DNA from 3 places in the Pseudomonas sp. Ost2 genome. Region 1 is predicted to be linked to each of the others. Evidence: riboswitches for the same ligand, from Rfam matches in the RefSeq annotation. Region 1 holds a riboswitch; each other region holds the start of a gene.
What was found. A riboswitch is a leader RNA that binds a small molecule or an ion and turns the genes downstream of it on or off. The one in region 1 is predicted to bind cobalamin.
Positions count from the first base shown of each region.

Region 2: another riboswitch for cobalamin. It lies ahead of KI243_RS15550 (CbtB-domain containing protein); the one in region 1 lies ahead of cobO (cob(I)yrinic acid a,c-diamide adenosyltransferase).
Region 3: another riboswitch for cobalamin. It lies ahead of cobW (cobalamin biosynthesis protein CobW); the one in region 1 lies ahead of cobO (cob(I)yrinic acid a,c-diamide adenosyltransferase).

Region 1 is NZ_AP021904.1:1,712,947-1,722,507, forward strand. Features, by position in the region: gene KI243_RS07530 (hypothetical protein) at 1-642, shown strand, start outside; gene KI243_RS07535 (sorbosone dehydrogenase family protein) at 710-2,023, opposite strand; gene KI243_RS07540 (hypothetical protein) at 2,097-2,675, opposite strand; cobalamin riboswitch at 2,833-3,053, shown strand; gene cobO (cob(I)yrinic acid a,c-diamide adenosyltransferase) at 3,136-3,747, shown strand; gene KI243_RS07550 (cobyrinate a,c-diamide synthase) at 3,744-5,123, shown strand; gene bluB (5,6-dimethylbenzimidazole synthase) at 5,120-5,770, shown strand; gene cbiB (adenosylcobinamide-phosphate synthase CbiB) at 5,767-6,675, shown strand; gene cobD (threonine-phosphate decarboxylase CobD) at 6,668-7,660, shown strand; gene KI243_RS07570 (cobyric acid synthase) at 7,657-9,111, shown strand; gene cobU (bifunctional adenosylcobinamide kinase/adenosylcobinamide-phosphate guanylyltransferase) at 9,127-9,561, shown strand, end outside.
Region 2 is NZ_AP021904.1:3,508,815-3,518,375, reverse strand. Features, by position in the region: gene KI243_RS15575 (hybrid sensor histidine kinase/response regulator) at 1-567, opposite strand, end outside; gene KI243_RS15570 (chemotaxis protein CheB) at 561-1,166, opposite strand; gene KI243_RS15565 (protein-glutamate O-methyltransferase CheR) at 1,163-1,978, opposite strand; gene KI243_RS15560 (response regulator) at 1,978-5,469, opposite strand; gene KI243_RS15555 (response regulator) at 5,727-6,086, shown strand; cobalamin riboswitch at 6,214-6,439, shown strand; gene KI243_RS15550 (CbtB-domain containing protein) at 6,537-6,722, shown strand; gene KI243_RS15545 (CbtA family protein) at 6,764-7,465, shown strand; gene KI243_RS15540 (cobalamin biosynthesis protein) at 7,462-7,887, shown strand; gene cobM (precorrin-4 C(11)-methyltransferase) at 7,951-8,697, shown strand; gene KI243_RS15530 (NUDIX hydrolase) at 8,715-9,143, shown strand; gene nfuA (Fe-S biogenesis protein NfuA) at 9,354-9,561, opposite strand, start outside.
Region 3 is NZ_AP021904.1:3,752,434-3,761,994, forward strand. Features, by position in the region: gene KI243_RS16430 (VWA domain-containing protein) at 1-496, opposite strand, end outside; gene KI243_RS16435 (AAA family ATPase) at 421-1,422, opposite strand; gene cobN (cobaltochelatase subunit CobN) at 1,435-5,208, opposite strand; gene cobW (cobalamin biosynthesis protein CobW) at 5,213-6,280, opposite strand; cobalamin riboswitch at 6,517-6,722, opposite strand; gene KI243_RS16450 (glycosyltransferase) at 6,813-8,102, shown strand; gene KI243_RS16455 (glycoside hydrolase) at 8,118-9,561, opposite strand, start outside.

The DNA of each region.
Region 1 (9,561 bases):
AGTATCCCGGGCAGCTCGTTCGCTTCTCTGCCCTCGTTGGCTGCGAAACCCCTCACCCCCGCTGACGTGCCGGGCCAGTCCGTCACGATTGCGCACGTGGCGCCTACGGCTGCGGAAGAGGCCGAGACCCAGGCGCGGATCAAAGCCAATGTCGATACACGGCTGGCGCAGCTCAATACCCACTCCGAGGCGTTCTTGCAGGCGCAGGAACAACTGGGCGCGGCCACTATCGGCCTGCGCTCGGTGTTCAATGACTTCAAGAGCTCGCTGGGCGAGAACCTGGCAGGCAAGTCCTTCGGTTTTACGGTCGGGGCGGATGGCCTGTTGCGGGTCCTCGATACCCACGGTTCGCTCAGCCATGAAGAGATGGAGCAGCTCAACGGGCTCATGAACAACTCGAGCTCGCTGAAAAATGCCGCCCACCATTACATGAGCAGTGCCATCGATTATGTGAACGAGGACCAGAAGGGGCCTCGCATGCTGGGCGCCACCTATTTCCTCGACAAGGCCAACTTCGGCGGCATCATCGACCTGGGGGCGGTGGCGGCAGACCCGAGGTCGAGGGGCGCGAAGGACGGCTGGCTGACCAGCCAGCTATGGAACAAGGGCATCAGGACGGGAGGCATCCACGAGGTGGTCTGACCTCCCGCCGCAGTCCAGGGCAAGTATTCCCCGGTCGTTCCCGCCCCTGAGGTTGGGTGGCGATGGCTCATTTGCTGGCGGACACCCGCCAGATCTTGTTGCCGACATCGTCCGCCACCAGCAAGCCGCCTTGTTGGTCGATCACGACCCCGACCGGGCGGCCCATGGCGTTTTCATCCTTGTCGAGAAAGCCTGTCAGCACATCCACGGGCTGCCCATTGGGCTTGCCAGCGGCAAAAGGTACGAAGATCACCTTGTAGCCGCTGTGGGGCTTGCGGTTCCAGGAGCCGTGCTGGCCGATAAAGGCACCCTGGGTGAACGGCGCCGGGAGTCTGCTGCCTTCGGCAAAGGTCAGTCCCAGGGACGCCGTATGCGGCCCGACGGCGTAATCCGGGGCGATGGCCTTGGCGATCATCGCCGGGTCCGAAGGCGATACCCGCACATCCACGTGCTGGCCATAGTAGCTGTAGGGCCAGCCATAGAACCCGCCGTCCTTCACCGAGGTGATGTAGTCCGGCACCAGATCGCTGCCGATCTCGTCCCGCTCGTTCACCGCGGTCCACAGTTTGCCGCTCTGTGGCTCCCAGGCCAGGCCGTTGGGATTGCGCAGGCCGGAGGCGAAGATCCGGTGGCTGTGGGTGGCCGGATCGACTTCCCAGATCGCGGCGCGACCTTCTTCCTTGTCCAGGCCGTTTTCGCCGACATTGCTGTTGGAACCGACGGTGACGTAGAGCTTTTTCCCGTCCTGGCTGGCGATGACATTCTTGGTCCAGTGGTGATTGAGGGTGCCGCCAGGCAAGTCGATGACCTTTTCCGGTTGTTCCTTGATCGTGGTTGCGCCGGGCTCGTAGTGGAAGCGCAGCAAGGCATCGGTGTCGGCGACATACAGGTCATTGCCCACCAGCGTCATGCCGAAGGGCGAGTTGAGTCGCTCGATAAAGGTCGTGCGGGTTTCTGCGACCCCGTCGTGATTGCTGTCGCGCAGCAGGGTGATGCGATTCGCGCTGGGCACTCCGGCCCCGGCCTTGCCCATCACCTTGCCGGTGATCCAGCCCTTGATCCCCTGGCTGTCATCGGGCTTGGGGGGCGAGTTGGTCTCGGCCACCAGCACATCGCCGTTGGGCAGGACATACAACCAGCGTGGATGATCCAGGCCCTCGGCGAAGGCACCTACCTGGGTGCCGGGAGCGGCCACCGGCCTGGTGCCCTGGGGCCAGCCGATGGCGGGTGCGATATTGACCGTGGGAAAGAGGGTCTTGTTCGGTTCCGGGAGCTTGGGCGAGGGACCGGTGCCATCGGACACCGACAGGGTAGAGCTTTCGCCGCAAGCAGCCAATCCGCTGGCGAGCAGAATGATCAGGGCGTGTTTCTGCTGGAACATGCTGAATCTCCGTCGAGGCTTACGCTGGTCTAGAAGTAGAGAAGCGTAGTCGGCGCAGGTTCAATCCTTTTGCTCAGGCCTCCTTGAACAGCAGGGCGATGCCGGGATGGTAGTGGCCGGCTTCGTTGTGCAGCTTGCGGTAGGGGTAGGGGAAGTACCAGGCGACGGCGCAACTGTTGGCTTTTTGCAGGTCGTCGACCATGTCCTGCAGGTCTTCCGGGCTCGGGCTCTGCTGGGGCTTGAATGGCGAGACGAACAGGCAGCCGAGCTTGAGGTGATGGGGATGGCTGACCTTCCTGGCATCGCCGACCGCGTCGAGCAGTGCCGGCATCAGATTCAGGTTGTTGAACCGCGGCCAGCGCTGGTTGGCGCGGATATACACCGAAGCCTCCGACGTGGCGATGTGCAGGTCGCAGCGCCCGTTGCGGTCGTCTTCCTCGGCCTGTTTTTTTGTCTGGAAATGCTCCAGAGTCACCATCTCCGCCGCCCAGGCAGCGGCCGACAGCAGTCCCAGGTTGGCGCGCTCGTTGAACCAGTAGGGCGCCTGGCCGTCACCGAGCACCTGGTTGTAGCGGTCGATGCAATCAAACCAGCGTTCCAGGGCCGGGCGCAGGAATTCCAGTTTCGGGTTGCTGATCGTCAAGCCTTGCATGTTGCTCACCCTTGTTATTGTTGGTTGGGTTATGGCTATTTGATATCACTTCTTGCAGTGTGGCACAAATTCTGGCGCCGGTTTATTGATCCGTGTCGTCTTTCGATCAACGGGGCACTCCTCGGCTTTAATTGACGCTCCACCCCCAACCCTCTAACCTTCGCGGCTTGTTTCAGGTGCTCTGTGGCGATCCGTCGACAGGGTGAAACAGGGAAGCCGGTGAGCCCTTTCGACAGGCGCGATTCCGGCGCTGCCCCCGCAACGGTAAATGAGTCAAGACTGCGCTTTTCGCCACTGTGCCGCGGCATGGGAAGGCGCGCAGTCCCGCGCTTGCGCAGCTCATGAGTCCGGAGACCGGCCTGATCCATCCCACGGCATCACGGCGGGCGATGCCGGACTGCCTCGGCTGTGCTTTTTCCTGCCCCCCGTTTGCCTTATCCAGCCCCAACGGAGAGCTGCCATGAACGAATCCCCCGATCGCGACGAACGTCACCTGGCGCGCATGCTGCGCAAAAAGGCGGTGATCGACGAACGTATCGCCAGTGCCCCCAACGAATGCGGGTTGCTGCTGGTCCTGACCGGCAATGGCAAGGGCAAGAGCAGTTCCGCCTTCGGCATGCTCGCCCGGGCCATGGGCCACGGCATGCAGTGTGGCGTGGTGCAATTTATCAAGGGCCGCAACAGCACCGGTGAAGAGCTGTTCTTCCGGCGTTTCCCCGAGCAGGTGCGGTTCCATGTGATGGGCGAGGGGTTCACCTGGGAAACCCAGGATCGCCAGCGTGATATCGCGGCCGCCGAAGCCGCCTGGGCCGTGTCCCGGGAAATGCTCGGCAATCCGGATATCGGCCTGGTGGTGCTCGATGAGCTGAATATCGCCCTCAAGCACGGTTACCTGGATCTCGACCAGGTACTGAGCGACCTGCAGTCCCGGCCGCCGATGCAGCACGTGCTGGTGACCGGCCGCGGCGCCAGGCAGGAAATGATCGACCTGGCGGACACCGTGACCGAAATGGGCCTGCTCAAGCACGCGTTCCAGGCCGGGATCAAGGCGCAGAAAGGCATCGAATTATGAGTCAGCCGCGTCATTGCCCGGCGGTGCTGATCGCCGCGCCGGCTTCCGGCCAGGGCAAGACCACGGTGACGGCGGCCCTGGCGCGCCTGCACCGCAACCAGGGGCGCAAGGTCCGGGTGTTCAAGTGTGGCCCGGACTTTCTCGATCCGATGATTCATGAGCGGGCCAGTGGCGCGCCGGTGTATCAGCTGGACCTGTGGATGGTCGGCGCCGAGGAAAGTCGTCGCCTGTTGTGGGAGGCGGCGGGTGAAGCCGATCTGATCCTGATCGAAGGGGTCATGGGCCTGTTCGACGGGACGCCGTCCAGCGCCGATCTGGCGCGGCATTTCGGCGTGCCGGTGCTGGCGGTGATCGACGGCACGGCCATGGCGCAGACCTTTGGGGCCCTGGCCCTGGGCCTCGCGCGTTATCAACCGGACCTGCCGTTTGCCGGGGTGCTGGCCAATCGCGTGGGCACCCTGCGCCATGCGCAACTGCTCGAAGGCAGCCTGACCGAAGGCCTGCGCTGGTACGGTGCGCTCTCCCGGGAGACCGGGATCGAGCTGCCGAGCCGCCACCTCGGGTTGGTCCAGGCCAGCGAATTGAACGACCTCGACCGGCGCCTCGACGCCGCGGCCGAGGCCCTGGGGGGCAGTTGCGAAGTCGCGCTGCCGCCTCCGGTCGAATTCGCCGCACCGACACCGGTTGCTGCCGAGCCGCTGTTGGCTGGCGTGCGGATTGCGGTCGCCCATGACGAAGCCTTTGCATTCATCTACGGCGCCAACCTCGACCTGCTGCGGGCGATGGGCGCCGAGTTGCGCTTCTTCTCGCCGATTCACGATACCGGCTTGCCGGACGCCGACAGTCTTTACCTGCCGGGTGGCTACCCGGAATTGCATCACCTGGCCCTGGCCGGCAACCGCGGCATGCTCACGGCGATCCGCGAGCACCATGCCGCGGGCAAGCCCTTGCTCGCCGAGTGCGGCGGGATGCTCTACCTGCTCGATGCGCTGATCGATGTCGACGGTCAACGCGCCGAGTTGCTGGGCCTGCTGGCGGGGGAGGCGGTGATGCAGAAACGCCTGGCGGCCCTGGCCCTGCAGGCGGTGGAGTTGCCGGAAGGCTTGCTGCGCGGACATACCTATCACCATTCGCTGACCACCACCGAACGGGCACCGATTGCCCGCGGTTTGAGCCCCAATGGCGGGCGCGGCGCGGAAGCGGTGTATCGCGAGGGACGCATGACCGCCTCCTACGTGCACTTCTACTTCCCGTCCAATCCAGGGGCGGTTGCCGCGTTGCTGGCACCTGATGCCGCGATCAATTCTGCCAAGGCCGGCGCTCTTCCAATGGGAGCGGGTTTGCCGGATCGCCGGACCGCCGCGAACAGGCCATGACAGACAACACATTCTCTATTGAAGAGCGAAATGCAATCTACCGCGCCATCGCCGAGCGCCGTGACATGCGCCACTTCGTCGGTGGCACGGTGCCCCCGCAACTCCTGGCGCGCCTGCTGGAAGCCGCGCACCAGGCACCGAGTGTCGGCTTGATGCAGCCATGGCGGTTTATCCGGATCAGCGACCGCGAACTGCGTGGGCGGATCCGGCAACTGGTCGAAGAGGAACGGATCCGCACCGCCGAAGCCCTGGGCGAGCGCTCCGATGAATTCATGAAGTTGAAGGTCGAGGGGATCAACGACTGCGCCGAAGTGTTGGTGGCAGCGCTGATGGACGATCGCGAACGGCATATCTTCGGACGCCGGACCTTGCCGGAGATGGACATGGCGTCCCTGTCCTGCGCGATCCAGAACCTCTGGCTGGCCTCGCGCGCGGAAGGCCTGGGCATGGGCTGGGTATCGCTGTTCGAGCCGCAGGCGCTGGCGGAACTGCTAGGTTTACCGGCGGGGGCCAAGCCGCTGGCGGTGTTGTGCCTGGGGCCGGTCAAGGAATTCTATCCGGCGCCGATGCTGGTGCTGGAAGGCTGGGCGCAACAGCGCCCCTTGAGTGAATTGTTGTACGAAAATTATTGGGGAGTGAGTCAATGAGTGTGGCGTTGTTGAGTGTCGCCGGGGTTGCGCTGGATGCGCTGCTGGGCGAGCCCAAACGCTGGCATCCGCTGGTGGCGTTCGGCCGAATCGCCGATCGCATCGAGCAACGTTTCAACGCCGGTGGCCGCGGCTGGCGCAGCCATGGCGTGACCGCCTGGGTGCTGGCCGTGGTGCCGCTGACACTGTTGGCCACGGCCTTGTCCTGGGCGCCTTATATCGGCTGGGTGATTGAAATCCTGTTTCTCTATTGTGCCCTCGGCATGCGCAGCCTGGGCGAGCACGTGGCCCCTGTGGCCCAGGCGCTGCGTGGCGGCAATCTGGAGTTGGCCCGCGAGCGCGTGGGCTACCTGGTCAGTCGCCAGACCTCTGAGCTGGATGAGACCGCCGTGGCCCGCGCGGCAACCGAGTCGGTGCTGGAGAACGGCAGCGATGCGGTCTTCGCCGCACTGTTCTGGTTTGCCGTCGCCGGTGTGCCCGGTGTGGTGCTGTACCGCCTGAGCAACACCCTCGATGCCATGTGGGGCTATCGTAACGAGCGCTTCGAGCGGTTCGGCTGGGCGGCGGCGAAGATCGACGACCTGCTCAACTATATTCCCGCCCGACTGGTGGCACTGACCTATGCATTGCTGGGCAAGACCCGGCTGGCGCTGAAATGCTGGCGCGACCAGGGCCCGACCTGGGACAGTCCGAATGCCGGGCCGGTGATGGCTGCCGGGGCCGGTGCCCTGGGGGTCGAATTGGGCGGTGCGGCGATCTATCACGGCGAGCTGCACCAGCGCCCGCAACTGGGCGAAGGTCCGGCCGCCGATGCCGATGCGATCGATCGCGGCTGGCAGTTGGTGCAGCGTGGCGTGTGGTTGTGGTTGCTGATTCTCTGTCTGGGAGCTGAGTTTTATGCTTGAGCACGGCGGGCGGTTGCGCAAGGCGGTGGAGCAGTACGGCATTGCCGAGGCCGATTGGCTGGATCTGTCCAGTGGCATCGCGCCGTGGCCCTGGCCGATCCCGCCGATTCCCGAGCGCGCCTGGGCCCGCCTGCCGGAAACCGACGACGGCCTGGAGCAGGCCGCCTGCGCCTACTACGGTGCGCCGCTGGTGCTGCCGGTGCCCGGTTCCCAGGCGGCCATCCAGCTGCTGCCGCGGCTGCGCCGGGTGGGCAAGGTCGGGGTGCTGTCGCCGTGCTACGCCGAACACGCCGAGGCCTGGCGCCGCAACGGCTATATCGTGCGCGAAGTGCTGGAGCATGAAGTCGATTTCTTTATCGACAGCCTCGATGTCCTGGTGGTGGTCAATCCGAACAACCCCACGGGCCTGAGCCTGCCGCCGGAGCAGTTGCTGGAGTGGCATGGCCGGCTGGCCCAGCGCGGCGGCTGGCTGGTGGTGGACGAGGCCTTCATGGACAACACGCCGCAACTGAGCCTGGCGGCGCATACCCACAACGTCGGGTTGATCGTGTTGCGCTCGTTCGGCAAGTTTTTCGGCCTGGCCGGTGTTCGCCTGGGTTTTGTCCTGGCCGAGCGCAAGTTGCTCAAGTTGCTGGCCGAGCAGGTCGGCCCCTGGTCGGTGGCCGGGCCGACCAGGGTGCTGGGGCAGGCTTGTCTTGCCGACGATGCCGGCCATGCCCGCCAGCGGCTGCGCACGGAACAGGCGAGCCAGCGCCTGGTTGCCCTGTTGGGCCGGTACGGGTTTGCGCCCCAGGGCGGCTGTGCGCTGTTCCAGTGGTTTATCACGTCGCGGGCCGAGCACCTGCATGAATTCATGGCCCGGCGCGGGATCCTGCTGCGGCTGTTCACCCAGAACAGCAGCCTGCGCTTTGGCCTGCCGGTCGACGAGGCCGATTGGCAGCGGCTGGAACTGGCGTTCAAGGCCTATACCGAGGAACACCCATGAGCACCCTGATGGTCCAGGGCACCACGTCCGATGCCGGCAAGAGCACCCTGGTGACAGCCCTGTGCCGCTGGCTGACCCGCCAGGGCGTGCGGGTGGTGCCGTTCAAGCCGCAGAACATGGCCCTCAACAGCGCGGTGACCGCCGACGGTGGCGAGATCGGCCGGGCGCAGGCGGTCCAGGCCCAGGCCTGTGGCCTGCAGCCGCACACCGATATGAATCCGGTGCTGCTCAAGCCCAACAGCGATACCGGTGCCCAGGTGATCATCCATGGGCGCGCAGTGACCACCATGAACGCCGTCGCCTACCACGACTACAAGGCCATTGCCATGCAGGCGGTGCTGGCCTCCCATCAACGCCTGAGTGCCGGATACCCGGTGGTGATGGTCGAGGGCGCGGGTTCGCCGGCGGAGATCAACCTGCGCGCCGGCGATATCGCCAACATGGGGTTTGCCGAGGCAGTGGACTGCCCGGTGCTGCTGATCGCCGATATCAACCGCGGCGGCGTGTTCGCCCATCTGGTGGGCACCCTGGAGCTGCTGTCGGCCAGTGAGCAGGCGCGGGTCAAGGGTTTCATCATCAATCGCTTTCGCGGCGATATCGCCTTGCTGCAGCCGGGACTCGACTGGCTGGAAGCGCGCACCGGCAAGCCGGTGATCGGCGTGCTGCCCTATGTCATGGACCTGCACCTGGAAGCCGAGGACGGCCTTGACCGACGCCAGGCCGACAAGGTCGAAAAGGTCCTGAAGGTGGTGGTGCCGGTCCTGCCGCGCATCAGCAACCATACCGATTTCGATCCGCTGCGCCTGCATCCGCAGGTCGACCTGCAGTTTGTCGGGCCCGGCCAGGCGATTCCGGCGGCGGACCTGATCATCCTGCCCGGCTCGAAGAGCGTGCGCAGCGACCTCGCCTACCTGCGCGGCAACGGCTGGGAGGCCGCGATCAACCGGCATTTGCGCTACGGCGGCAAGGTGCTGGGTATCTGCGGCGGGCTGCAGATGCTCGGCGAGCAGGTGCACGATCCGTTGGGCCTGGAAGGTCCGGCGGGGTCCAGCGCCGGCCTGGGCCTGCTGGCCTTCAGCACCGAGCTCGAGCAGGAGAAGCAACTGCGCAATGTACGCGGGCACCTCTTGCTGGAGAACGCCGAGGTCAGCGGCTACGAGATTCACGCCGGCGTGACCACTGGCGCGGCGCTGGAGCGCCCGGCGGTACGACTGGATGACGGGCGCCACGATGGCGCCCAGAGTGCCGACGGGCAGATCCTCGGCACGTATCTGCATGGCCTGTTCGAGTCGCCCCGATCCTGTGCCGCGCTGTTGCGCTGGGCGGGCCTGGAGGCGGTGCAGGAGGTGGACTACCACGCCCTGCGCGAACGGGATATCGAGCGCCTGGCCGATCTGGTCGAGCGGCATCTGGACACCGATCGCCTGCGCGAGCTGTGCGGTCTTGGCTAAGCGGGTCTATTGAATATGCAGCAACTGATTCTGGGGGGCGCACGTTCCGGTAAAAGCCGTCTGGCCGAGCGCCTGGCCGACGAGAGCCGCTTGCCGGTGACCTACATCGCCACCAGCCAGCCACTGGACGGCGAACTGAGCGAGCGGATCGCCTTGCACCGTCAGCGTCGGCCGGCCCATTGGCGGCTGATCGAGGAACCGTTGCAACTGGTGCGGGTCCTGCGCGACAACGCCGCGACAGACGCCTGCCTGCTGGTGGACTGCCTGACCCTGTGGCTGACCAACCTGTTGATGCTGGAGGATCAGGCCCGCCTGCAGGCCGAGCGTGATGCCCTGCTGGACTGCCTGGCCGAGCTGCCGGGGGAAATCATTTTTGTCAGCAACGAGACCGGACTCGGTGTCGTGCCGCTGGGCGAATTGACTCGCCGTTATGTCGATGAAGCCGGTTGG
Region 2 (9,561 bases), 1.8 Mb from region 1:
GAGGATCAGCCCATTGAGCGGCGTGCGCACCTCATGGGACACGATCGACATGAAGTCATCGCGCATGCGGATCGCGTGCCGCAGCTCTTCCTGGGTCGCCCGCAGCTCCTTGAGCAGCGCCTCCTGTTCGTGGCGGCTCTGCTCCAGGGCCTCGACCTGCTGCTTCATGGCCTTGCTCTGGCGATACAGCTCGACGAAGACATTGACCTTGCTCTTCACCGCATGGGTGTCGAGGGGCTTGTAGAGAAAATCCACCGCGCCGCTTTCATAGCCCTTGAAGGCATAGTTGAGCTCACGCCCGGCGGCACTGACAAAAACGATGGGAATGCTCCGGGTCTTCTCGGTGCCGCGCATCAGTTCGGCCAGCTCGAAGCCATTCATGCCCGGCATCTGCACGTCGAGAATGGCCATGGCGAACTCGTGCTGCAACAGCAGCGACAGCGCCTCATCGGCCGACAGGGCCTTGTAGACGATGCGGTCCTCGCGCTTGATCAGCGCTTCCAGCGCCAGCAGATTTTCCGGCAGATCGTCGACGATCAGCAGTTTGGCCTGGATAGTAGTTAGCATGCGATTCGTTCCAGCTCGACAAGCAGACGGCCGATGCCGCGCAAAGGGAGAATATAGTCAGGTTCGTGCAAGGCCAAGGCGGCTTCGGGCATGGTCGCCACCCGCGCTTCGTGCGGGTCCTGCACCACGGTCAGGCCACCCCGAGCCTTGACCAGGGCCAACCCGCGGGCGCCGTCATGGTTGGCGCCGGTCAGCAGCACCGCCATCAGGCGCGCTTCATAGGCATCGGCGCAGGACTCGAACAGGTAATCGATGGAGGGGCGCGAGTGGTGCACGCGCTCCTCGCGACTGAAGGAAAAACTGCGGTCGCGCTCCACCGACAGATGATAACCGGGCGCGGCGAAATACAGGGTTCCCGGACTCACCGGCTCCTTGTCGTCAGCCTCCTTGACCGGCAGCCGCAGGCGCCGGGAGAAAACCTCGGCCAGTTGGCTGCGACGCTGCTCGGGCATATGCAGCACGACAATGATCGGCAGGCCGAAACCGGCCGGCAGCTCACCGAACACGGTCAGCAGGGCCTCGACGCCGCCGGCCGAAGCGCCGACCGCAATGGCGTCGACACGCTGTCGCTGGGTGAACTCAAGGGCCAGTTCGTTCATAGCTTGCGATAGATCCGCTCTTGCTTGATCAGGGGTTCGAACTGCTTGCCAAAGGGCGAGAAATCCAGGGTTTCCTTGCTGCCAAGCACCAGGAAACCACGATGGCAGAGCGACTCATGGAACAAACCAAAGGCACGATCCTGAAGCTTTTTATTGAAGTAAATCAATACGTTACGACATGAAATTAATTGAGTTTCAGAGAATACGCTGTCGGTGGCCAAGCTGTGATCGGCAAAGGTCACGTTCTCACGCAGGGTCTTGTCGAAAATCGCATAGCCATAGGCTGCCGTGTAGTACTCGGAAAACTCCCGCTGGCCGCCGGCCTGCAGGTAGTTCTGGGTATAGGCACGCACGTTGTCCAGGGAAAAGATGCCTTGCTTGGCCTTTTCCAGGGAGCTGGGGTTGATATCGGTGGCGTAGATGATCGTGCGCTCCAGCAAGCCCTCTTCCCGCAGCAGGATCGCCATGGAGTAGACCTCCTCGCCCGTGCTGCAACCGGCGATCCAGATCTTGATCGATGGATAGGTCTTGAGCAGCGGCACCACTTCCTGGCGAATGGCCAGGAAGTGGCTGGGATCGCGGAACATCTCGCTGACCGGTATGGTCAGGAACTGCAGCAGTTGCATGAACGCCGTCGGATCGTGCAGCACCCGTTCCTGCAGGGCGGAGATGGTCGCGCAGTCGAATTGGCGCAGGGCATGGTTGACCCGGCGCTTGATCGACGCGCCGGAATAGTCGCGAAAGTCATAGCTGTATTTGAGGTAGATAGCCTCGATCAACAGACGCAGTTCGATATCGAAGTTTTGCTCCACTAGATCCTTTCCATTTTCGGCAGCCACACGCGAATCAGCGAGAACAGGCGATCCAGGTCGATGGGCTTGGCCAGGTAATCGTTGGAGCCGGCCTGCAGGCAGCGCTCCTGATCGTCCTTCATGGCCTTGGCCGTGATCGCGATGATCGGCAGCTTGCGCCAGCGCGGTTCCTTGCGGATTTCCACGGTCGCTTCGTAGCCATCCATTTCCGGCATCATCACATCCATCAGTACCAGGTCGATGTCATCGACTTCGTTGAGTTTTTCAATCGCCTCGCGGCCGTTACGGCCGATCTCGACGATCGCGCCCTTGTGCTCCAGGGCACTGGTCAGGGCGAAGATATTGCGCACGTCATCGTCCACCAGCAGGATCTTGCGACCCTCGAAGACCTTGTCGCGGCTGCGGGCGGTCTTGAGCATGCGCTGACGTTCATGGGACAACTGCGATTCGACTTTGTGCAGAAACAATGTCACTTCATCGAGCAGGCGCTCGGGCGAACGGGCGCCCTTGATGATGATCGAACGCGAATACTTGCGCAGGTCGGCCTCTTCGTCGCGGGTCAGGTTGCGCCCGGTATAGACGATCACCGGCGGAAACGAACGGATGTCTTCGGTGGACATGCGCTTGAGCAACTCGTTGCCGAGCATGTCCGGCAGCTTGAGGTCGATGATCATGCAGTCGTAGACGTTCTCGCGCAGCAGCTCCAGCGCATCCTGGGCCAGGCCTACCGCGGTGATCTCGATATCCTCGTCACCGATCAGCCGCGCGATGCTGTCGCGTTGCAGGTCATCGTCTTCGACCAGCAGCACACGCTTGACCTTCTGGGTCAGCTTGGCTTCGAGCCGGGAGAAAATCTCCTTGAGTTCGTCGCGGGTGGTCGGCTTGACCGCGTACCCCATGGCCCCCATGTGCATGGCGGCTTCGACGCGGTCCTCGACGGAGATCACGTGCACCGGGATATGCCGGGTCGCCGCCTGTTCCTTGAGGCGTTGCAGCACGGTCAGGCCGGAATGATCGGGCAGGCGCATGTCCAGCAGGATCGCGTCCGGGATGAACTGGGCCGCCAGGGAGAAACCTTCATCGGCGCCATGGGCGACCAGGCACTGGTAGCCCAGCTCATGGGCCAGGTCGTAGAGAATCTGGGCAAAGCTCTGCTCATCCTCGATCACCAGGATGCAGCGCGTGCCGAACGGCGCCTTGTCACGATCGTCGGCAAACCGCGCAACCGGGGCTTCAATCGCCACGGGAGGCTCGCTGCGCACGCTGGCGACCATGACCGACGGCACATGCACCGGGGCCTGGACCACCGGGGTCCCCTCATCGGCTTCGACATAACGTTCCGGCAGTGCCAGGGTGAACACACTGCCCTGTCCCGGCTCGCTGGCGACGCTGATGGAACCGCCGAGCAAGGCGGCCAGGTCGCGGGAAATCGACAAGCCCAGGCCGGTGCCGCCATAACGGCGATTGGTGGTGCCATCGGCCTGGCGGAACGCTTCGAAGATGCTTTCATGCTGCTCGGGGGCAATGCCGATTCCGGAGTCGCGCACGGTAAAGGCAACCCCCACGCCCGGCTGGCGCGAGACACTCAGGCTGACCAGGCCTTTTTCGGTGAACTTCACCGCATTCGACAGCAGGTTCTTCAGCACCTGCTCCAGGCGCTGGCGGTCGGTGAACAACATCACCGGGGCGCCATCCTGGATCTCCACGGTGAAATCCAGTTGCTTTTCACCGGCCAACGGCTGGAACAGGTCGCGCAGCCCCTCCACCAGGCGCGCCACACTGGTGTTTTCCGGGCGCACTTCAAGCTTGCCGGCCTCGACCTTGGAAATGTCGAGAATGTCGTTGATCAGATTCAACAGATCGTTGCCGGCGGAATAGATCGACTCGGCGAACTTGACCTGTTCGTCGGTGAGATTGTCCTGGGGGTTCTCCGCCAGCAGCTTGGCCAGGATCAACGAGCTGTTGAGCGGCGTACGCAACTCATGGGACATGTTGGCGAGGAATTCGGACTTGTACTTGCTCGACCGCTGCAACTCCTCGGCACGCTCTTCCAGCTGGGCCTGGGCCTGGTTCAACTCGCCGTTCTTGCGGTCCATGGCGTCGCGCTGCTCGGCCAGGGCCAGGGCCTGCTCGGCCAGTTGCTCGTTGGTCTGCTCCAGTTCGGTCTGCTGGGTCTCCAGGTGAACCTGGGACTCCTTGAGCACCCGTGACTGTTCCTCCAGTTCTTCGTTGGCGGTCTTCAGTTCTTCCTGCTGGACCTGCAACTCTTCGTTGAGCTGCTGGGTCTCGGCCAGGACTTCCTGCAGGCGCTGGCGGTAGCGGGCCGCTTCGATGGAGGTGCCGATATTGTCGGCGATCAGGTCTAGCAGCTCGATGTCACGCTCGTTGAGCCCCCGCAGGAAACCCAGTTCGATCACGCCGTTGACCCGTTCGTCGTTGGTGGTCGGCACCACCAGTACGCTGCGCGGCGAGCCCTCGCCGAGTCCGGAGCTGACCTTGAAGTAATCGCCCGACACTTCGTCAAGGCGGATCAACTGCCCCTGGGTCGCGGCCTGGCCGACAATCCCCTCGTCGGTGAAGATTTCCTGTTCCTGTTGTTCCTGTTCGCGAGAGAAACCATAACTGGCCACGCGCCGCAGGCCACCATGGTCTTCGCGCACATAGAGCGCGGCCACAGCGGTCCCCAGGTACTGCGCGCAGAACTGCAGGATATTGCGTCCCAGCAGGTTGAGGCTCAGTTGGCCAAGCACCTGCTCGGCCAGTTCGGTCTGGCCGCTGCGCAGCCATGCCTGTTTCTCGAGGCGCTCGGCACTCCTTAGTTGTGACGCGAGGTTTTTGCTGTAACTATCTGAAAGACTTAATAAATCTTTTCGACCGACATAAGCAAGCAAGGCACTCAAGCCCAGTACGAAGACGAGGTAGAGGCCAATGGTCCAGAGGGTGGTGCGACTGACATCCTCGTTGCGCGTAAGGCGCAACTGCTGCTCGGTAGCGACGGCACTGTCATATTCGTTGCGAATCTCGTCGCTCAGGCGCTTGCCGCGCCCGGCCTGTACCGCGCCCCGATAGTCACCGTTGGAACGCTGCAGGTCGATCATCGACTGCGCGTATTCGGTCCAGGCCCCTTGCAGCGCCTCGATGCGCCGGAACCGGTCGACCTGCTGGGGGTTGTCCGCCACCAACTGCTGCAGTCCGCGCAGCTCGGCGATGATCTTCGGCTTGGCGACCTCATAGGGATCGAGGAAATGCTCATCGCCGGTGATCAGGAACCCGCGCATGCCGGTTTCCAGGTCGACGGACAGCTTCATCGCTTCGTTGGTGGTGTTGATCACCCGATCGGTGTGTTCGACCCACTGGATCACCGAGAGCAGATAGGTGATCAATGAGATGAAAAACACCGCACTGAGTACACCGACACCCAGCGGCAGGCTGACGTTGCGACTCAGGAGTTTGCGAAAGCTCTGCTCATCAACCGAAGACGGTGAATTCATTTCGGGCCTCGGACGAAGTGTTGAAAACAAAGGAGTTTGCCGTAATTCCGCGGAAAAGATCTATTTTTCTCACAGCGTAGAAGGCAATTTCAGACCTCGCACTGCCCTCTACCAAGGAGAACCGCTATCCTGGCTACTTTGTACAGCCGTCTTTTTTTGTACAACGGCGGGAACTTGTGCGGATCGGCGGCTTACTGATGCAAGAGGCGAGCATTTTTCACCCTCCTGCCCGCCTTCATTTTTTTGGGAAGCCCACTATGTGCGCAGCAAACTCCACCATCCTCGTTGTCGAGGACGACACCATTGTCCGCATGCTGATTGTCGATGTGCTGGAGGAACTGGAGTTCAAGGTGCTGGAAGCCAGCAGCAGCGACCTCGCGCTGCAGATCATCAACGACACCGCCTTGCCGATCGACCTGCTGATGACGGATGTCGGGCTGCCCGGCATGGATGGCCGTGAACTGGCGGCAGCGGCGCGCGAGGTCCGGCCGGGGTTGCCCATCCTGTTTGCCAGCGGCTACGCCGAAAGCATCGAGGTGCCGGCCGGCATGCACCTGATCGGCAAGCCGTTCTCCATCGACCAATTGAGAAATAAAATTAAAAATATTATCCAATAAATTGATTTTGTTAGATTTTTTATTCTAGAAATCACTTTAAGTTCCGTTTTCCACGTCACTCGGCCTGCACCGGCGCGCCCCTTGGCCGCATCGGGTTTTATTGACGTACCGGGTAATCGCATGCTTTCCTACCCGCCTTGTTCTGGGTGCCCTTCACAGGGTGAAACGGGAAACCGGTGCGTCGGCCGATCTTTATCGAGCCTGGCAAATCCGGTGCTGCCCCCGCAACGGTAAGCGAGAGAAGCGTCAGATCCACTGTGCCGCCAGCGGCATGGGAAGGCGACGCTTGAAGGTCCGAGCCCTGCTCGAATCCCTCGCAAGCCCGGAGACCGGCCCGGAAATATCGAATAACAAACCTGCGGTGGGCAGGCGCTGTTGAAACCTCCGGGCACCCGCTCGCCGAGGTTTTTTCGCGCTTGGCCGCCTGCTGACATTTCAGAGGGAAGGGCCATGTCGATCACCACCACCAGCCACTCGAGCGCTGCCACAGCCACCCAGAGCCAACGTATCGTCGCCGCCATCGGCGCCAGCATACTCGGCGCACTGCTGGTCTATTTCGCCGGTTTCTCGCATATCGAAGCGGTCCACAACGCCGCCCACGATACCCGTCACAGCTCTGCCTTCCCGTGCCACTGAGCCCTGGCCCGACCATAGCCCGACTATAAGAGAGTACCGACATGATCAAGCGTATCGCCCAGACCGCCGGCTTCACCGGCTTGCTGGCGGCGTTGCTGCTGACCCTGCTGCAAAGCTTCTGGGTCGCCCCGCTGATTCTCCAGGCCGAGACCTACGAGAAAGCACCCGCCAGCGAAGCCCATGAACATACCGACGCCGCCATGGCCGGCCATACCCATGATGAGGAAGCCTGGGAGCCGGAAGACGGCTGGCAGCGTGTGCTCTCCACCACTGGCGGCAATCTGGTGGTCGCCGTCGGCTTCGCCCTGATGCTGGCGGGCCTCTATACCCTGCGCGCACCGAACCGCACTTCCCAGGGCCTGCTCTGGGGCCTGGCCGGTTACGCGACCTTCTGCCTGGCGCCCACCCTCGGCCTGCCGCCGGAACTGCCCGGCACCGCCGCGGCGGACCTGCTGCAGCGGCAGATCTGGTGGGTCGGCACCGCCGCTTCCACTGCTGTCGCCATTGCCCTGGTGGTTTTCGGCAAGCACTGGGCGCTCAAACTGCTGGGCGTGGCGATTGTCGTGGTGCCCCATGTGATCGGCGCCCCGCAGCCGGAAGTTCACTCCAGCCTCGCGCCCGAAGAACTGGAAGCGCAGTTCAAGATCGCCTCGCAACTGACCAACGCGGCGTTCTGGCTGGCCCTGGGCCTGATCAGCGCCTGGTTGTTCCGCCGCAAGACCGAAGACCATTACCCGGCATGAGTGCAACCGGGACGACGCCAACCCTCGCGGTTGGTTTCGGCTGCCGGCAAGGCTGCAGCGCCGCGACCTTGCTGGCATTGCTCGAACAATCGCTGCTGGCCCACCAGATCGACCTCCAGGCGATCAAGGGGTTGGCAAGCATTGATGGCAAGCGGCATGAGCCGGGCCTGCGCGAACTGGCGCAACGCCTCAACCTGCCGTTGCTGTTCTTCAGCGCCGATGAGCTGGCACCTTATGAACCACGGCTGAGCCATCGCTCCAGCCTGGCCTTCGAACGGACCGGCTGCCATGGCGTCGCCGAAAGCGCCGCGCTGGCCCTCGCCGAGCAACTGGGACAAGCCACCGCGAGCCTGCTGATTTCCCGCCGGAAACATCCGCTGGCGACCTTTGCACTGGCCTGGACCGGGCAAAACCCTCGATAATCCCCTTCTCCTGCATGAACGCTGTTCATGTGAAGCCTTGCGCAGCCCCGTTCAGAGAGTGTCATGACCGTCTATTTCATCGGTGCCGGCCCCGGCGATCCGGAACTCATTACCGTCAAGGGCCAACGCCTGATCCATCGCTGCCCGGTGATCATCTACGCCGGCTCGCTGGTGCCCGAAGCCGTGCTGGAAGGCCATAGCGCCACGCAGGTGGTCAACAGCGCCGAACTGCACCTGGAACAGATCATCGACCTGATCAAGGCGGCCGACGCCCTGGGCCAGGATGTCGCCCGGGTGCACTCGGGCGACCCCTCGCTGTATGGCGCCATCGGCGAGCAGATCCGTCACCTGCGCGAGCTGGGCATTGCCTATGAAATCATTCCCGGGGTGACCGCGACGGCCGCCTGCGCGGCGCTGCTCGGTGTCGAACTGACGCTGCCGGATGTTTCCCAGAGCGTGATCCTTACCCGTTATGCCGACAAGACCGCCATGCCGGCCGGCGAAGAACTGGGCAGCCTGGCCCGGCATGGGGCAACCATGGCGATTCACCTGGGGGTCAATCACCTGGCCAGGATCATCGAGGAACTACTCCCGCATTACGGCGCGGACTGTCCGATAGCGGTGATCCATCGCGCCACCTGGCCCGACCAGGACTGGGTTCAAGGCACGCTGACGGATATCCTGGCCAAGGTCGAGGCCAAGGGCTTTCGCCGCACGGCGCTGATCCTGGTGGGGCGCGTGCTGGCCAGCGACCACTTCAGCGAGTCTTCGCTGTATCGTGCCGGTCATGCCCATCTTTACCGGCCTTGATGACCAGGAGGAAACCGATGTCCGAACAGCTGTTTTCCGGTGCCAAGCTGGCGCTGATCTGTGGCGACCAGTTGCTGACCTACCTGCGCGACATGAAGGACAGCATCCCCTACCCCGGACACTGGGATTTTGCCGGCGGCGGTCGCGAAGGCGATGAAACCCCGAGCGAATGCGCCCTGCGGGAGCTGGACGAAGAGTTTTCCCTGCGTATCGGCGCCGAGCGCATCGAATGGGCGCGACGCTATCCCAGCGTCACCCAGCCCGATACCCAGTCGTGGTTTCTGGTCGGGCAACTGCAACGGGCGGAAATCGAGGCGATCCGCTTTGGTGACGAAGGCCAGTACTGGCGGATGATGTCGATCGCCGAATACCTGGAGCACCCGCTGGGCGTGCCTTATCTGCAGGAGCGACTGCGCCATTATCTGCAGAGCCGTGTGGTGGCTTGACAGTTTTGGCGGCAGGACGGGCCTCTTCACGGGCAAGCCCGCTCCCACAGTGCTGTGGTGTACGGCAGATTGATGAGCGACCACTGATTGTGGGAGCCGGGCTTGCCCGCGAAGGCGCCGGAGCGGTCGCAATCGATCACGCAAAAAAAACGGTGCTCACGGGCACCGTTTTCTGTTCAACCGGACGCAGCGAACGCCCTGCTACCGGACTCAGTAGTAGGCGTTTTCTTTCTGCGTATGGTCGGTCACGTCGCGTACGCCCTTGAGCTCGGGAATACGTTCGAGCAAGGTCCGCTCGATGCCTTCCTTCAGGGTCACGTCGGCCTGGCCGCAGCCCTGGCAACCACCACCGAACTGCAGCACGGCGATACCGTCCTCGACCACGTCGATCAGGCTGACCTGGCCGCCATGACTGGCC
Region 3 (9,561 bases), 2.0 Mb from region 1:
GCAAGGGTGTGCCGCCACCCGCTCCCAGGGCCTCCAGCCAGCCGCGCAAGCCACTGGACGCCTTCAGGCCCTGGATCTGCCACTGCGGTCGCTGACCGCTGGCGGTCAATAACGCCAGGCGCGCGCGCTGGCGATAGGCATCGTCGAACAGTTGCGCCAGCAGGCCCTTGGCATCGCTCAGGGCCTGGTGCCGGCGGATGGACGCCGAGGCATCGACAATCACCAGCCACAATTCATGGGGCGAGCTGCTGCGCGGACGGAAACGCAAGTCACGTCGCACTCGTGGCCGGCCGCCCAGCAAGGTCTCGACCCAACTGATCGCCCCGTCTTCCCCGGCCCTTGCCGCGCCCTGGCGTCCTTTCGGCACCCGGCCCGCACCAGCCCTGGCATTCGCCCCCGGCGTCGGTCGAGGGCGAATGCCTAAGGCTTTTTTGGCCAGCTCGGGATTTCCCGACGAGCCCCCACCGGCAGTACCTGGGCGGGCAACTCGCCCCATTGACCCTGGCCCCGGGCCGGGCTCGATTCGCCTTGCGCAGCGCCGGCGGGGTTCGATGCCGGTGTCGACGGTGGGCTTTCCCGGCGCCGATGACGCAGGGCAAACTCGGCGACCGCTTCGATATCCTCTTCGGCAATCCGTTGCCCACCGCGCCAGGCGGCGTGGGCGCGCGCCGCCCGCAGCCAGACCAGATCGGCCCGCAGGCCATCGACCCCGGCGGCAAAACAGCGCTCGGTGATCTCGGCCAGGGCCTGGTCATCCAGGGCAATGGCCGGCAACAAGGCCCGCGCCTGTTCACAACGCTGGCGCAGCGCCTGTTGCTGTTGCTCCCACTGCTCGCAGAACGCCTCGGGATCGTTGTCGAAGTCCAGCCGGCGCCGAATGATCTGCCCGCGCTCGCCGGGCAGCGGCTGACCGCTCAGCGCCACGTTCAGGCCGAAGCGATCGAGCAGTTGTGGACGCAACTCGCCCTCTTCCGGGTTCATGGTGCCGATCAGCACGAAACGCGCCGCGTGCCGATGGGAAATACCGTCGCGCTCGACCAGGTTGGTACCGCTGGCCGCCACATCGAGCAGCAGGTCCACCAGATGATCAGCCAGCAGGTTGACCTCGTCGACGTACAACACACCGCCATCGGCCTTGGCCAGCACGCCCGGGGAAAACTGCGCCCGGCCTTCGCCCAGGGCCGCATCCAGGTCAAGGGTGCCGACCAGGCGCTCCTCGGTGGCGCCGAGCGGCAGGGTGACGAACTGCCCGCTGGCGAGCAGATCCGCCAGCCCCCGGGCCAGGGTCGACTTGGCCATGCCGCGCGGCCCCTCGATCAGCACGCCACCGATCTTCGGATCGATGGCGGTCAGGCACAGCGCCAGCTTCAGCGCATCGGCACCGACCACCGCCGACAGCGGGAAATGCGGGGAGTCACTCATTGTCCATATACCTCAGGAATCTTCTTCTATATCCAGCAGCAGGTTTTCCAGGGCCTCGCGATAGTCCCCCGGCTCACTCCACAAGCCACGCTGCTGGGCCTCCAGCATGCGCTCGGTCATATCCCGCAAGGCATGGGGATTGTGCTCGCGGACAAACTCGCGGGTATCGGCATCGAGCAGATAGGCATCGGCCAGCAAGGCGTACTGGTGGTCGTCGATCAAATGCGTCGTGGCATCGAAGGCAAACAGGTTGTCGACCGTCGCCGCCAGCTCGAAGGCGCCCTTGTAACCGTGGCGCTTGACCCCGTCAATCCACTTCGGATTGGCTGCCCGGGAACGGATCACCCGGTTCAGCTCTTCCTTGAGGGTGCGCACCTTCGGCAGGTCCGGCTGGCTGTGGTCGCCATGGTAGCTGGCCGCGCTTTCGCCACTGAGGCTTTCCACGGCCGCCAGCATGCCACCCTGGAACTGGTAGTAATCGTTGGAATCGAGCAGGTCGTGCTCGCGGTTGTCCTGATTCTGCAGCACCGCCTGCACCTGGCTCAGGCGGCGGGCAAACAGGTCCCTGGCGGCCGTGCCTTCGTCGGTGCCGCCGTAGGCGTAGCCCCCCCAGTTCAGGTAGACCTCGGCGAGGTCGTCGCGGCTTTGCCACAAGCGCCCATCGATGGCGTTCTGCACACCGGCGCCATAGGCCCCCGGCTTGGCGCCGAAGATCCGCCAGCCGGCCTGGCGCGCAGCCTGCTGCGCATCGAGCCCCTCGGCCTGCAGTTGCTCGCGTTCGTGGCGCACCTTGGCCGCCAGCGGGTTCATGTCCGCGGGCTCGTCCAGTGCCGCCACTGCCTGTACCGCCGCGTCGAACAGGCGGATCAGGTTGGCGAAGGCATCGCGGAAGAACCCCGAGACCCGCAGGGTGACGTCCACCCGCGGGCGGTCCAGCAGGCTCAGCGGCAGGATCTCGAAGTCATCGACCCGCTGGCTGCCCGTGGCCCAGACCGGACGCACGCCCATCAACGCCATTGCCTGGGCGATATCGTCGCCACCGGTGCGCATGGTCGCCGTGCCCCAGACCGACAGGCCGAGCTGGCGCAGGTGATCGCCGTGGTCCTGCAGGTGCCGTTCGAGAATCAGGTTGGCCGATTGGAAGCCGATCCGCCAGGCCGTGGTGGTCGGCAGGTTGCGCACATCCACGGAAAAGAAATTACGCCCGGTGGGCAGTACGTCGAGGCGCCCGCGACTCGGCGCGCCGCTGGGCCCGGCCGGCACGAAGCGCCCCTGCAGGGCCGCCAGCAGTCCTTGCATCTCGGCCGGACCGCAAGCATCCAGGCGCGGCGCGACGGTGCTCAACAAGCCCTCGATAATGCTGCGTACATCGGCCCAGGGTGGCGTATCCGGCACGACAGCCGATCCTTCCAGGGACTGCTCGATCAGTTGCGCAGCATACAGTTCCAGGCGCTCGCGGCTGTCGCCGGCCGTACGCCAGGCTTGCTCGCTGAGCGCCTGCAAGGCCTGGGGGCGGCTGCCGGTCCAGGGCTCGGCCAGGGCACAATCAAGCGGGTCGAAGCCCAGCTCGAAGGCCTTGGCCAGTGCTCGCAGCAGGCTCGATTGGGCGCCCCGGCCATCGCCACGGGGAATCCGCAGCAGCGCCAGCAGGGTATCGATGCGCAGGCGCCCGTCCGGCGATTCGCCGAAGACATGCAGGCCATCGCGAATCTGCGACTCCTTCAAGTCGCAGAGGTAGGTGTCCAGGCGCGGCAGCCAGATCGCCGCGTCGGCTTCGCTGTCGAGCCCTGCATCCAGTTGCAGTTCGCGGTCGATGCGGGTCTCGCGGACCAGTTTGAGAATATCCCGCTGCAACTCCCGGGCGCGGCGTGGATCGAGCAACTGCGCTTCGTAGTACTCGTCGGCCAGCAGTTCCAGGTCACGCAACGGCCCGTAGGTTTCGGCCCGGGTCAACGGCGGCATCAGGTGGTCGATGATCACTGCCTGGGTGCGACGCTTGGCCTGGGCGCCCTCGCCCGGATCGTTGACGATAAACGGGTAGATATTCGGCAACGGTCCCAGCAGCGCATCCGGCCAGCAGTTTTCCGACAGGCCGACGCCCTTGCCCGGCAACCATTCCAGGTTGCCGTGCTTGCCGACATGGATCACGCCGTGGGCACCATAGACGTGACGCAACCAGAAATAGAACGCCAGGTAACCGTGGGGCGGCACCAGGTCGGGGTCGTGGTACACCGCACTGGCATCGACCTGGTAACCCCGGGCCGGCTGGATGCCGACAAAGGTCAGGCCGAAACGCAGCCCGGCCACCATCATCCGCCCGCCGCGAAACATCGGATCGTTTTGCGCGTCCCCCCAGCGGTCCAGCACGGCCTGGCGATTGGCTTCGGGCAGGCGCTCGAACAGCGCCTGGTAGTCCGCCAGCGCCAGGCTCTGGTGGCAGGGCCGCAGGTCGAGGCTGTCGAGGTCGTTGCTGACCCCGCCGAGCAAGGCCTGGATCAGCCCGGTGCCGCTGGCGGGCAACTCATCGTTCAACGGATAGCCCTGGGCCTGCAACGCCCGCAGGATATTCAGCGCCGCCGCCGGCGTATCGAGACCGACGCCGTTACCGATGCGCCCGTCGCGGGTCGGATAGTTGGCCAGGATCAACGCGATGCGCTTGTCGCCATTGGCGACTTGCGCCAGTTCGACCCAGCGGCGCGCCAGTTCGGCGACAAAGTCCATGCGTTCGGGCTGCGGCCGGTAGCAGACCACATCGCTCTGGCTGCGCTCGCTGCGCCAGGCCAGGCCCTTGAAGCTGATGGGCCGGCTGATGATCCGTCCGTCCAGCTCCGGCAAGGCGATATGCATCGCCAGGTCCCGTGGTCCCAGCCCCTGCTCGCTGGCCTGCCAGCCGGGCTCGTTGTCCTGGGCGCAGATCGCCTGGATCACCGGGATATCGCGGCGAAACGGACGCAGGTGCGGAGCTTCGGGGCTCGACTGGGCGAATCCGGTGGTATTGAGGATCACCGCCGCCGCGACCTCGTCCAGCCAGTCCTCGACCACGGCCAGGCAAGCGGGCTCCTTGAGACTCGCCACGGCAATCGGCAACGGGTTCAGGCCGGCGTTCTGCAAGCGCTGGTAGAACACATCGATAAAGGCGGTGTTGGCCGCCTGCAGATGCGAGCGATAGAACAACACTGCCGCCACCGGCAGACCGGCCTGCCAATCGGCGCGCCAGTCCGCCAGTTGCGCGTCGCCCACCCGCGGGTGGTAGATCGCCGTGCGCGGCAATGTCCGCGGTTCCTGCCAGGGGTAGTCGCGCCCCAGCCAGGTACTGGCCAGGCAGCGGTACAACTGCAAGGCGTTGCCCAGGCCGCCCTGGCGCAGGAAGTGCCAGAGGCGTTCACCCTGTACCGCCGGGACGTTGCTCAGGTCGCTCAGTTCCGGGTCGGGGCGGTCGTCGCCCGGTACCAGGATCAGCGTCACGTCGCGCTCGGCCAGTTGCACCAGGCGCTCGATGCCATAACGCCAATAGCCGATGCCGCCGTGCAGTGACAGCAGGATGACCTTGGCGTGCTGCAAGACCTGGTCGACATAGAGATCTACCGAGGCATGATTCTGCACCTGCATCGGGTTGGCCAGACGCAGGCTGGGGTAGTCGTCCGGCAATTGCCGCGCCGCTTCGGCGAGCAACGCCAGGCTGGAATCGCCGCTGCACAGGATCACCAGCTCGGCGGGGGTTTGTCCAAGGTCGGCGATATTGTCGTCCGACACGAAGCCGCCGGGCTGGGTCCTGAGCAGATGCATGGGGTCAGGCCGTCAGTGCGGCGCGCAGGGTCGATTCGAGCAGCGCGGCATCCAGTTCCTGGCCGATCAGCACCAGGCGGGTGACCCGCGGCTCGTCGGCGCCCCAGGCGCGATCGAAGTGTTTGTCGAAGCGCGTGCCCACGCCCTGGATCAGCAGGCGCATCGGCTTGTTCGGGATCGCGGCGAAGCCCTTGATGCGCAGGATGCCATGTTGCACCACCAACTGGGTCAGGGCATCGAGCAGCAGGCTTTCGTCGGCTTGCGGCAGCTCGATGGAGATCGAATCAAAGGCATCGTGGTCGTGGTCATCGTGGTCGTCACCGTCGTGGTGATGATCGTGGTGACTGTGACGACCGTCGATATGTTCCTCGGAACCGGCGCCCAGCCCCAGCAACACGTCCAGCGGCAGGCGACCGCTGCTGGCTTCGATGACCTTCACCGCCGGCGGCAGCTCTTCGGCCACTTCCAGGCGGACCTTGGCCAGGTCTTCGGGGCTGATCAGGTCGGCCTTGTTGAGGATCACCAGGTCGGCGCTGGACAGTTGGTCGGCGAATAGTTCGTGCAGCGGCGACTCATGGTCCAGGTTCGGGTCAAGCTTGCGCTGGGCATCCACCTGGTCCGGGAACGCGGCAAAGGTACCGGCGGCCACGGCCGGGCTGTCGACCACGGTGATCACCGCGTCGACGGTGCAGGCACTGCGGATTTCCGGCCACTGGAACGCCTGGACCAGCGGCTTGGGCAGTGCCAGGCCGGAGGTTTCGATGAGGATATGGTCGAGGTCGCCGCGACGTGCCACCAGCTCGCGCATCACCGGGAAGAACTCTTCCTGCACGGTGCAGCACAGGCAGCCGTTGGCCAGTTCATAGACACGGCCGTTGGCTTCCTCCTCGGTGCAGCCGATGGAGCACTGCTTGAGGATCTCGCCATCGATACCGAGTTCGCCGAACTCGTTGACGATCACCGCGATACGGCGACCCTGGGCGTTGTCCAGCATATGGCGCAGCAAGGTGGTCTTGCCCGAGCCGAGAAAGCCGGTAACGATGGTGACGGGAAGTTTGGCCAGTGTTTTCATCGGATGCCCTTTGGCAAAAGTAGCGGGCATACGGGACGAAAGCCGCCGCCCTGAAGGGCACGGGAAAGTTCGTCTCCGGATCACCCCGCCCGGTTACGGGACTATCTGCAACTGCCTGCGCGACGATCATGCTGCGTTAAAAACAGGCTCGCAATGCTCATGTAGGCCCCTACACTCCGCTTGCTCGCCTGGTTCTGCCTTGCCTGATCGCCGCTCGGCCAGTTTCTTATAGTCCCTGTCAGAATCTGTCACGAGGCAGGTCTCCTGGCTTGCGGTCGGGCGTACGGAATACTCCGATCACCGGGTCTCGCGCCTTCCCGCCCGGGGGCAGTGGCCATGCAAGACTGTCAAACCGCTCACAGTTGCGGGGGCAGCCGCGGCATACCGCGTTCCCTTCTTAGCTTCGGCCGGATGCCGAAGAACCTCGAACGTGCAAGGCTACGCAGTGCATGGGAACAGGTCAATCTCGGCAGCCGCTGTGGTTTAATTGCGCCCCTTCTCCTGCCCTGCCCGCTTCAAGGAATTGCTGCCCATGAGTGCCACCGACACCACCCACGTCCTGGTTATCGGTTATGTCTGGCCCGAACCCCGTTCCTCGGCCGCCGGCGGGCACATGATGCAGATCCTCGAAAGCTTCCTCGAAGCCGGCTGGCGCATCACCTTCGCCAGCCCCGCCAGCGTCGGCGAACACAAGGCCGACCTGCAAGGCCTGGGCATCGCCGAACAGGCCATCGAACTCAACAACAGCAGTTTCGACGGTTTTATCCGCGAGTTGCAGCCGGATGTGGTGCTGTTCGACCGCTTCATGATGGAAGAGCAGTTCGGCTGGCGGGTCGAGAAACATTGCCCCAGCGCCCTGCGCGTGCTGGAGACCTCGGACCTGCAAAGCCTGCGCGATGCGCGCCAGCAGCAGCTCAGGGAACGCCTGAAGGCCGATCCGGACCCGAACGATTTCACGGCGCTGTTCGCCCCCGACCTGGACGAAGTGTTCCGGCAGATGAGCGATACCGACCTGGCCCAACGGGAGATCGCCGCGATCTATCGCTCGGACCTGAGCCTGATGATTTCCGATGTCGAGATCAGGCTGCTGACCGAGCAGTTCAGGTTGCCAGCGGCCCTGCTGCACTGGTGCCCGCTGATGGTCGAGCAGCCCGTGGCGTTCACCCCCTTCGAGGATCGAGCGCATTTTCTCAGCATCGGCAACTTCCGCCATGCGCCGAACTGGGACGCGGTGCTCTGGATGAAAACCACCCTCTGGCCGTTGATCCGCCAGCAATTGCCCGGCGCGCAGTTGCATGTCTACGGTGCCTACACGCCGCCCAAGGCAACGGCGCTGCACAACCCCGCCCAAGGCTTTCATGTGATGAACTGGGCCGAGGATGCCCTGCAGGTGATGAGTGCCGCGCGCATCTGCCTGGCGCCGTTGCGCTTTGGCGCCGGCATCAAGGGCAAGCTCGCCGATGCCATGCTCTGCGGCACGCCGAACGTCACCACGCCGATTGGCGCCGAGGCGATGCACGGTGACCTGCCCTGGCCCGGCGCTGTCGCGACCAGCGCCGAGGCCCTGGCACAGGCAGCGGTCCGGTTGTACCAGGATCCGTCTTCATGGCAGCAGGCCCAGGCCGACGGCAAGGCCCTGCTGGCCGCCCGTTACGACCGGCGCGTCCACGGTCCGGCCCTGGTGGCGCGTATCGAACAGTGCCGGCAACAACTGGTCCGGCATCGCCGCGATAATTTCACCGGCGCGATGCTGCGTCATCATCACCACAAGAGCACCCAGTACATGGCCCAGTGGATCGAAGCGAAAAACCGCACGATCTGAAGGCCATATCCGTCATCACGTCTCGGCGAAGAGCCGGGCGATCTCGATCAATTGCGGTTCCTGGTCCGGCACCAGGATCAGCGCCGAACGTGGCGGCAGTCGCCGTCCTTCCGGCGAACGCAGGCTTTTCTGGCTGAAGTTCACGGTGATCAGGGTGCCGTCGGCGAACACCGAACGTTGCAACTGGCGATCGGCCGACAACACCTGGAAATCGCTCATGCGTTCGACGAAGAGGCGTTCGTGCAAGGGCCGAAATACCCGGTCATAGGCGCTGATGAACGGCAGGTCGCGCGCCAGCACCCGATCATTGAGGTGATACAGCGGCGGCACCATGTACAGCAGTTGCAGCAATGCCGTGTGCTCGCGCTCGCTGGAAAACTTCAACGAGCTGTATTCCCAGTGGTGCGTGCTGACCAGGCTGTCGTGGAGCACCAGTTGATACAGCGGCAGCCGGAACTGCGCGGAAGTCACGAAACGGGCAAGCGAGGGCTTGAGGGGCACGGGTTTGAAGTACAGGGCCGGCGTTTCCGGCGGCCAGTAGCCGCCGCGGTAATAGGCCGACTGCTTGTTCTTGCCGATATCCGGGTCCATCCAGGCAAACGGCTGGGTCGCGATGCCATGGCTGTAGGCAATATTTGCCGCGTAGGATGCCAGCCCGCCTTCGCTACCCGTGACCAGGTCCAGCGCCCGGGCTGGATACAACAGCCGGCGGGTCCGGGCTTCGGCGTCTTCGCGTTCACTGGTTTCCCGACCGGGGGTGTAGTCCTTGAGTTCGGGGCCGGCCGCATCGACATCGAGGAAATAGCTGTTGAGACGTGCCGCCCGCGCCACCGCGGAGATCCGCCGTTGTGCGTAGGGTTCGACCAGCCTGGCGTTGACATAGACGCCCCGGCCACTGAAGCCGCGCACCTTGTCGCCCTTGCTGTCGCGATAACCGGCTGCCGCCAGCTCATCGCCCATTTGTGCCGTGGCCCAGGTCGCCCGTAGGTTCGAAGGGTGCGCGCTGCCATAGCTGTCGTAGACGGCCACCAGATAACCCGAGGCCTTCGCCGCTTCCACCGCTTCGGGATGCCACATGGCGTCACGCCAGTCATCCGCACCGAGCCAGGCCTTGGTCAGGCCGGCTTGCTGCAGCGCGGCCACGGTGTCGAGCGACAGACCGCCACCCCAGCGGCGCGGCGCCACCAGCCACGGGCCGAAGGCTTCGACCAGTTGCTCGCGGACCGTATGCCCCCAGGCGACGCTGGCCGCCGGATCGTGATTGCCCGGCAACGGCTCGACCGGTACCGGCGGCAGCGCATGCTGCAATGCGCTGTTCAGTGCCCGGGTCACCTCGATCCTGCCGAAGGTCGACACGTCGGCGTCCCCCGCCTCGGCCTCCAGCAGCGCCGCGACAAAACTTTCCCGCGCCTGCGGATCGAAGGCTTCCCACAACCGCGAGGCCAGATGCCGGGGATCG